Regions from separate parts of the Pseudomonas sp. R5-89-07 genome, predicted to be linked through region 1. Evidence: riboswitches for the same ligand, from Rfam matches in the RefSeq annotation. Region 1 holds a riboswitch; the other holds the start of a gene.
What was found. Region 1 has a riboswitch for cobalamin ahead of C4J94_RS18025 (ABC transporter substrate-binding protein). Riboswitches for the same ligand answer to the same signal wherever they lie in the genome.

Region 1 (4,269 bases):
CAGGGTGCGCGACAGCACATCGGCGGCGATCAGAAACAACGCGCCGCCCAGGGCGCTGGCGGGCAACAAACGCGAGTGCGCGGTGCCGAGTATCAAGCGTGCGGCATGGGGGATCACCAGCCCGACAAACCCGATAGAGCCGACAATCGACACCATCACCGCCGTCACCACCGCCGCGCAGCCCACCAGGACAAACTGCACGCGCCGCACCGGGATGCCGAGGGAGGCCGCCGAATCGGTGCCGAAGGTAAACGCATCCAGTGCACGCCGATGCCACAAACACACCACCAGCCCCGCGAGCGCCACCGGCACCGCCAGCCACACCGATGGCCAACGCACGCCGCTGAGGTTGCCCAACAGCCAGAACATGATGCCGCGCGCCTGTTCGGAGCTGGCGGATTTGGTGATCAGGAACGCGGTGAGCGCATTGAACAGCTGCGAGCCGGCGATGCCGGCGAGGATGATCTGCCCGGTGCCGCTGGACGAGCCGCTGGCCCGCGCCAACAGAATCACCAGCGCGAACGCGGCCATGGCACCGACGAATGCGCCGGCCGACAACGAAATCAAACCGCCGCCCACGCCGATCAACGCAATCAGCACCGCACCGGTCGAAGCGCCGGCGCTGATGCCCAGCAGGTAAGGGTCGGCCAACGGGTTGCGCAGCAATGATTGCAGGATCACCCCACAGGTCGCCAGGCCCGCACCACAGGCGCCGGCGACCAGGGCGCGGGTCAGGCGGTAGTTCCACACCACGCCTTCATCGATGGGGTCGAGTGCGTAGCCGGCCGCCCAGAGTTTGTTGGCGAGCACCTGCAGCACCACCTGCGGCGAGATGGCGGTTTCGCCGATGGCCACACCGGCAAGCAGGGCGACCAACAGCAGCGTGAGGGCGAGCAGGGTCCGTATCATTGCGGCAGGTCGTAGCCGTCGATGGCGGCAGACAGTTGTTCAAGGCCATCGAAGGTGCGCAGGCTGGCCTGCAGCGCCAGGGCATCGAGGATGATGATGCGGTTGTGCTTTACCGCGTCCATGTTGCGGGTCACCGGATCGCTGCGCAGGAAGGCCAGTTTCTTTTCATGGTCGTCGGCGGGATAGCGGCGGCGGTCCATGCGCGCGATCACCAGAAAGGTGGGGTTGGCCTTGGCGATGGTTTCCCAGCCGACGGCAGGCCATTCTTCATCGGACTGCACCACGTTGCGCAGACCGAGGGTTTGCAGCATGAGTTCGGGAACGCCTTTGTGGCCCGCCACGTACGGGTCGCTGGCCATTTCTGCGCTGGAAAACCACACCAGTGCGCTGGCCTGCTTCAAACCTTTGCGCTGCGCGGTGGCAATGGATGTGGCCAGGCGCGCCTTGAGTTGGTCGGTAAGCTGCTGGCCGCGAGCTTGCACGTCGAAGATCTCGGCCAGTTGGCTGAGGCTCTTGTAGATAGTCTCGATACGGAACGCTTCCAGTCGCGTGCCGTCGGCGCCCACCCGATTGTCCTTGGCTTCGCAGTCCGAAGGTAGCAGGTAAGTGGGGATGTTCAGCTCGTGAAACTGTTCGCGGGTGCCCACTACGCCTTGGGGGCCGACCACCCATTCCAGCTCGGCGGCCACCAGTTGCGGGCGCTTGGCGATCACCGCTTCGAAGCTCGGTTCGTTATTGGCCAGGCGCTCGACGTTGTCGTTCTGCGCCTTGTACTGCGGCAAAACATCGTTGAACCACAGCGAGGTGCCGACCACTTTATCGCCTACGCCCAACGCATACAGCATCTCGGTGGCGGCCTGGCCAATGGTCACGCTGCGCGCTGGCGCTTGCTGAAACGTGATGGGGTTGCCGCAGTTTTCCAGCGTCAGCGGGAAGTGGGTAGGCGCCGCTTGGGCCAGGGCACAGCAACCCAGGCCGATGATCAGGGCCGTAATGCGTGGCAGCATGGGGCAATCTCCGTTTGAACCGTAGGTGAAGCAGGGGAGGTACGGTACGGAAAAACACCCACGAGCGCTGCCGGCCGGGCAGGGCAAGGATGGCCTTCCCGGACACCCCGCCGGTTAGTCAGTCACTGGGCCGGCAGGTCTCCTGACTGATGCGTCGTCGCCATGCTCCGGCCTTCCCGGACAATGTCCAGTGGCAGTGGGGAGCAGGCTCGGCACCTACAGTTGCGGGGGCAGTTTCGATTGACGTCGCGGGCGGCGTTTCGAATTCCCTATTAGTCCCGTGGGGGAACCGGCGGCGCTATGGTAGTTGATTCGGCCCTTGAGAGGGAGGTCGAAGTGACACCGGTCACAGGCGGATATCCCCAGGCTCGCGGATCAGCGCTTCGATGCGCGTTCCCGTGGCGCGCTCTTCGTTGCTGAAGCCGTCGTAGTCGGCGAGGTTGCCGAAGTGGATGCCGGTCAACTGTTCGATCTGGATCACGCTGCGCTGGTAGGTCCTGAGCGGGCCGAACACCAGGTCCAGTTGGCCCAGTTCGCGGCTCTGGTCGATCATGTAGGCGCTGGCCGAGGGTTTGCCGTCGTCGCTGAGGTAGGCCACGACTTTCCAGAACGCCTTGGGGATTTTCACGCCACGGTACAGGCGGTCGTCGTCGGCGAACACCGGGCCGGTAAATACGCTGGCGCGGGCTTTCCAGCGCTGGTTGTTGTCGAGAATGTAGTCTTCCAGTTCCAGCCAGGTCTTCTGGTTGAAGCCGCTCATCTGCGGCGAGCAGTTGGTGAAGTGGAACGTGTCGCCATTGGCGGTGTTCGCGTCGTCGCCCCAGTTGGGGTCCTGGCGCCGCACCAGGTGGCCACGGTCGAGGCCATTGCCGGCGTAAAGGTCTTCGCCCACCTGGGCGTCGATGGGCAGGCGACCATCGTAGGCCCAAGTGTCGTTGCTGCGCACGATATCCACGTGTTTTGCGCCGTCGATGTTGACGCCGACACACAGGGCCAGCCGTCGGGAGCGCGACATGCTGATGGAAAAGTGCGTGTAGTCCAGGCGCCCGGGCTGGGCGTCGCTTGCCTGGGCCGGGTCCAGCGTGGGCCAGGGCACCCCGAAGCTGCCGAGAAAATCCTCGGCGTAGCCGCGGCGGTCTTGCAGGTCCTTGGCTGCGGTGACGCGTGGCGCCGTGGCCCTGGCTTCCAGCAGGGAGCGCGTGGGCGTGATCAAGGGCCGAAGGTCAGCCAGCCTTGGGCGGTAGGCCAGGTCGATTTTGACGTTGCGTGTGGGCATTGGGTATTCCTCATGGGTATCGGATAAACACGACTGCAACATGATTTCATGACAATTTGGCCCAGGCGGCAGACTCGGGTCTATCCTGAACTCGTTAACCGGCCGTTCACCACACGCCAAAAAGGAGCCAGCTTATGTGTGTTCGCCAACCGCGTAATCCGATTTTCTGCCTGATCCCGCCGTACATGCTCGACCAGATCGCGCGCCACGGCGATAAAGCGCAACGGGAGGTCGCGCTGCGCACGCGCGCCAAGGACAGCACGTTCCGCTCGTTGCGCATGGTCGCCGTACCCGCCAAAGGCCCGGCGCGCATGGCGCTAGCGGCCGGCGCCGAGAAACAGCGCTCGATCTACAGCGCCGAAAACACCGACAGCCTGCCGGGCAAGCTGATCCGCGGCGAAGGGCAACCGGCCAGCGGTGATGCTGCGGTGGACGAGGCCTATGACGGCCTGGGCGCGACCTTCGACTTTTTCGACCAGGTCTTCGACCGCAATTCCATCGACGATGCCGGCATGGCCCTGGATGCCACCGTGCACTTCGGCCAGGACTACAACAATGCGTTCTGGAATTCGACCCAGATGGTCTTTGGCGATGGCGACCAGCAGCTGTTCAACCGTTTCACCGTAGCGCTCGACGTGATAGGCCATGAACTGGCCCACGGGGTCACCGAGGATGAAGCCAAGCTGATGTACTTCAACCAGTCCGGTGCGTTGAACGAATCGCTGTCGGACGTGTTCGGCTCATTGATCAAGCAATATGCATTGCAGCAGAAAGCTGAAGACGCCGACTGGCTGATCGGCAAGGGGCTGTTTACGAAAAAGATCAAAGGCACCGCGCTGCGCTCGATGAAGGCGCCCGGCACCGCGTTTGACGACAAGTTGCTGGGCAAGGACCCTCAGCCGGGGCACATGGATGACTTTGTGCAGACCTATGACGACAATGGCGGCGTGCATATCAACTCCGGCATTCCCAACCATGCGTTCTATCAAGTCGCCACCCGGATCGGCGGCTTTGCCTGGGAGCGCGCGGGGCGCATCTGGTATGACGCGTTGCGCGATGCCAGGTTGCGGCCGAACT
Region 2 (4,269 bases), 310 kb from region 1:
GCAGACCGGCGGTACGGTGAAGCTGGATACCCTGTCAAAGGCGTATTGGCAGAATGCCTACCTGAGCGCCAAGCGGGTGTTGCCGGCAAACCTGGCGCGAAATCCCTGAACAAAACACCAAACCAAATGTGGGAGGGGGCTTGCCCCCGATGGCGGTGTATCAGTCACTATCTCCAGTGGCCGACACACTGCTATCGGGGGCAAGCCCCCTCCCACATTGCTTTGTGGTGTGCATGAGAGGGTCTACTTGGCAGCAGACACCCGCCACACCTTATTCCCCACATCATCAGCCACCAGCAAAGCGCCTTGCTGATCGATCACCACGCCCACCGGCCGGCCCATGGCGTTCTCATCCTTGTCGAGGAACCCGGTCAGCACATCCACAGGCAGACCTTTAGGCTGTCCACCCTCGAACGGCACGAAGATCACTTTGTAGCCACTGTGCGGCTTGCGATTCCACGAACCATGCTGACCGATGAACGCGCCGTTGCTGAACTGCGCCGGGAGTTTGTTGCCCTGGGCGAATGTCAGCCCCAGTGAGGCGGTATGAGGGCCCACCGCATAATCCGGCGCAATGGCCTTGGCGACCAGCTCCGCGTTCTGCGGGTTGACGCGCACATCCACATGTTGCCCGTAGTAGCTGAAAGGCCAGCCGTAGAATGCGCCATCCTTGACCGAGGTGATGTAGTCCGGCACCAGGTCGCTGCCAATTTCATCGCGCTCGTTTACCGCCGTCCACAATTTGCCGCTCTGCGGTTCCCACGCCATGCCATTGGGGTTGCGCAGGCCAGAGGCGAAAATACGATGCTGGCCCGTGGCGCGGTCGACTTCCCAGATCGCCGCCCGGCCTTCTTCGGCTTTAAGGCCGTTCTCGCCGACGTTGCTGTTGGAGCCGACGCTGACATACAGCTTGCTGCCATCGCGGCTGGCGATCACGTTTTTGGTCCAGTGATGGTTGAGGCTGCCACCTGGTAAATCGACGACCTTGGTGCCTGCCACCTTGATCGCGGTTTCGCCAGGCTGGTAAGGGAAGCGCAGCAGCTTGTCCGAATCCGCCACGTACAGGTCGTTGCCGACCAGGGCCATGCCGAACGGCGAGTTGAGGTTTTCCAGGAACACCGTGCGCGTTTCGGCGACGCCGTCGTGGTCGGCGTCGCGCAGCAGGGTGATGCGGTTCGGGCTCGGCACACCGGCCCCCGCGCGGCCCATGACCTTCTCCATCACCCAGCCGCGCACGCCCTTGCTGTCATCCGGCTTGGGCGGTGCGTTGGTCTCGGCCACCAGGATATCGCCGTTGGGCAATACATAGAGCCAGCGCGGATGGTCCAGACCCTCGGCGAACGCAGCCACTTGGGTGCCGCCAGCGGCCGTTGGCCTGGCGCCGTCCGGCCAGCCGACCGCCGGTGCGATATTCACGGTGGGGATCAGCGTCTTGTTCGGTTCCGGCAGCGTGGGCGAGGGCCCGGTGCCGTCGACCACCTGCAGGGTCGAGCTTTCTCCGCAGGCGGCGAGCGTGCCGGCCAGCATGATCAGTAGGGCGAGTCTGGTTTTGTGCATGGTGTTCTCCTGAATACCTGTAAGGGTAGAGAAGCACATCACCTTGATGGTTCAAGTACAGGGCCAGCTTTAATTGACGCTCCACCCCCAACCCACTAACCTTCGCGGCTTGTTCCAGGTGCTCTGTGGCGTATGCGTCAACAGAGTGAAACAGGGAAGCCGGTGAGTGAGCGCACTTGTACACAGTGCCGCCGCAATTCCGGCGCTGCCCCCGCAACGGTAAATGAGTCAAGACGCTGCCTTCTGCCACTGTATCCACACGATATGGGAAGGCGCAGCGCCGGCCTTAGCGCCACTCATGAGCCCGGAGACCGGCCTGAAACATTCAACAGCATCACGGTGGGCGATGCTTGGCTGTCTGTTTTTCTTTTTTCCTGCCCGCCGTTTTTGTCCAGCCCCAACGGAGAGCTGCCATGACCGATACCCCCGACCGCGACGAGCGCCACCTGGCGCGCATGCTGCGCAAAAAAGCCGTGATTGACGAACGCATCGCCAATTCGCCCAATGAGTGCGGTTTGCTGCTGGTGCTGACCGGCAATGGCAAGGGCAAAAGCAGCTCGGCCTTCGGCATGTTGGCCAGGGCCATGGGGCATGGCATGCAGTGCGGCGTGGTGCAGTTCATCAAGGGCCGCCACAGTACGGGGGAAGAGTTGTTTTTCCGACGTTTCCCCGAGCAGGTTCGCTTCCACGTGATGGGCGAAGGCTTCACCTGGGAAACCCAGGATCGCCAGCGCGATATCGCCGCCGCCGAAGCGGCCTGGGCGGTATCCCGGGCGATGCTCAATGACCCTGCCATTGGCCTGGTGGTGCTGGACGAATTGAACATCGCCCTCAAGCACGGCTACCTCGATCTGGACCAGGTGCTCAGTGACCTGCAAGCGCGGCCGCCGATGCAGCACGTGGTGGTCACCGGCCGTGGCGCCAAGCCCGAGCTGATCGAAATGGGCGATACCGTCACTGAAATGGGCATGCTCAAGCACGCGTTCCAGGCCGGTATCAAGGCTCAGAAAGGCGTCGAACTTTGAATCAGCCCCGTCATTGCCCGGCCGTATTGATCGCCGCACCGGCGTCCGGCCAGGGCAAAACCACCGTCACCGCCGCGTTGGCGCGCCTGCACCGTAACCTGGGGCGCAAGGTGCGCGTATTCAAATGCGGGCCGGACTTCCTCGACCCGATGATTCACGAACGCGCCAGCGGTGCGCCGGTGTATCAATTGGACATGTGGATGGTCGGCGAGCAGGAAAGTCGACGTTTGTTGTGGGAAGCGGCGGGGGAGGCCGACCTGATTCTGATCGAGGGCGTGATGGGCCTGTTCGACGGCACGCCGTCCAGCGCCGACCTGGCGCGCCACTTCGGTGTGCCGGTGCTGGGGGTGATCGACGGCACGGCCATGGCGCAAACCTTTGGCGCGCTCGCGCTGGGGCTGGCGCGCTACCAGCCGGACTTGCCATTCGCCGGCGTGCTCGCCAACCGTGTCGGTACCTTGCGCCACGCGCAGTTGCTCGAAGGCAGCCTGACCGAAGGCTTGCGCTGGTACGGCGCGCTTTCGCGTGAAACCGGCATCGAATTGCCCAGCCGTCACTTGGGCCTGGTGCAGGCCAGCGAACTGAATGACCTCGACGTGCGTCTGGACGCCGCCGCCGAGGCGTTGGGCAGCAGTTGCGAAGTTGCCTTGCCGCCGCCGGTGACGTTTGCCGCGCCGCAAGTGATCGTCGCCGAGCCGTTGCTCGCCGGGGTACGCATTGCTGTGGCCCGTGACGAAGCCTTTGCATTCACCTACGGTGCCAGTCTTGACCTGTTGCGCGCGATGGGTGCCGAGTTGAGTTTCTTTTCGCCGATCCATGACGGCGCATTGCCTGAAGCCGACAGCCTCTATTTGCCTGGCGGTTACCCGGAGCTGCATCACCTGGCGCTGTCGGAAAACACACCGATGCTCGACGCCATCCGCGCTCACCATGCGGCCGGCAAGCCCTTGCTCGCCGAATGTGGCGGCATGCTGTATCTGCTGGACTCGCTCACTGATGTCGACGGCAACCGCGCCGAACTGCTGGGCCTGTTGCAGGGCGATGCGGTGATGCAAAAGAAACTGGCGGCGCTGGCGCTGCAAAGTGTTGAGCTGCCCGAGGGTACGTTGCGCGGGCATACCTACCACCATTCCCTCACCAGCACCGAATGCCAGCCGATCGCCCGTGGCCTGAGCCCCAATGGCGGACGCGGCGCCGAGGCGGTTTATCGGCAAGGGCGAATGACCGCTTCCTACGTGCACTTTTACTTTCCGTCCAGTCCGGTTGCGGTAGCTGCACTGTTTGCGCCGGGCCCCGACACCGTCATCGGGGGCAAGCCCCCTCCCACCCTTGGAATGCATTCCCCTGTGGGAGGGGGCTTGCCCCCGATGACGCCATGACCGACAACGCCTTCCCCCAGGCCGACCGCGACGCCGTCTACCGCGCCATCGCCGAACGCCGCGACATGCGCCACTTCAGCGGCGGCACCGTCGCGCCTGAATTATTGCAGCGCCTGCTCCAGGCCGCCCACCAGGCGCCCAGTGTCGGCTTGATGCAGCCGTGGCGCTTTATCCGCATCAGTGACCGCCAGTTAAGGGGCCAGATTCAACAACTGGTGGAGCAAGAGCGCATTCGCACTGCCCAAGCCCTGGGCGAACGCTCCGATGAGTTCATGAAGCTCAAGGTCGAAGGCATCCACGACTGCGCC

Region 2: it holds a riboswitch for cobalamin, as region 1 does, so the genes downstream of both, cobO (cob(I)yrinic acid a,c-diamide adenosyltransferase) here and C4J94_RS18025 (ABC transporter substrate-binding protein) in region 1, are expected to answer to the same signal.

What each region holds. Positions count from the first base shown of each region.
Region 1 covers NZ_CP027727.1:3,943,477-3,947,745, reverse strand. The annotation lists gene C4J94_RS18030 (iron ABC transporter permease) at 1-909, opposite strand, end outside; gene C4J94_RS18025 (ABC transporter substrate-binding protein) at 906-1,916, opposite strand; cobalamin riboswitch at 2,031-2,225, opposite strand; gene C4J94_RS18020 (DNA/RNA non-specific endonuclease) at 2,263-3,192, opposite strand; gene C4J94_RS18015 (M4 family metallopeptidase) at 3,327-4,269, shown strand, end outside.
Region 2 covers NZ_CP027727.1:4,255,889-4,260,157, reverse strand. The annotation lists gene C4J94_RS19380 (C40 family peptidase) at 1-109, shown strand, start outside; gene C4J94_RS19375 (sorbosone dehydrogenase family protein) at 244-1,557, opposite strand; cobalamin riboswitch at 1,657-1,892, shown strand; gene cobO (cob(I)yrinic acid a,c-diamide adenosyltransferase) at 1,971-2,582, shown strand; gene C4J94_RS19365 (cobyrinate a,c-diamide synthase) at 2,579-3,961, shown strand; gene bluB (5,6-dimethylbenzimidazole synthase) at 3,958-4,269, shown strand, end outside.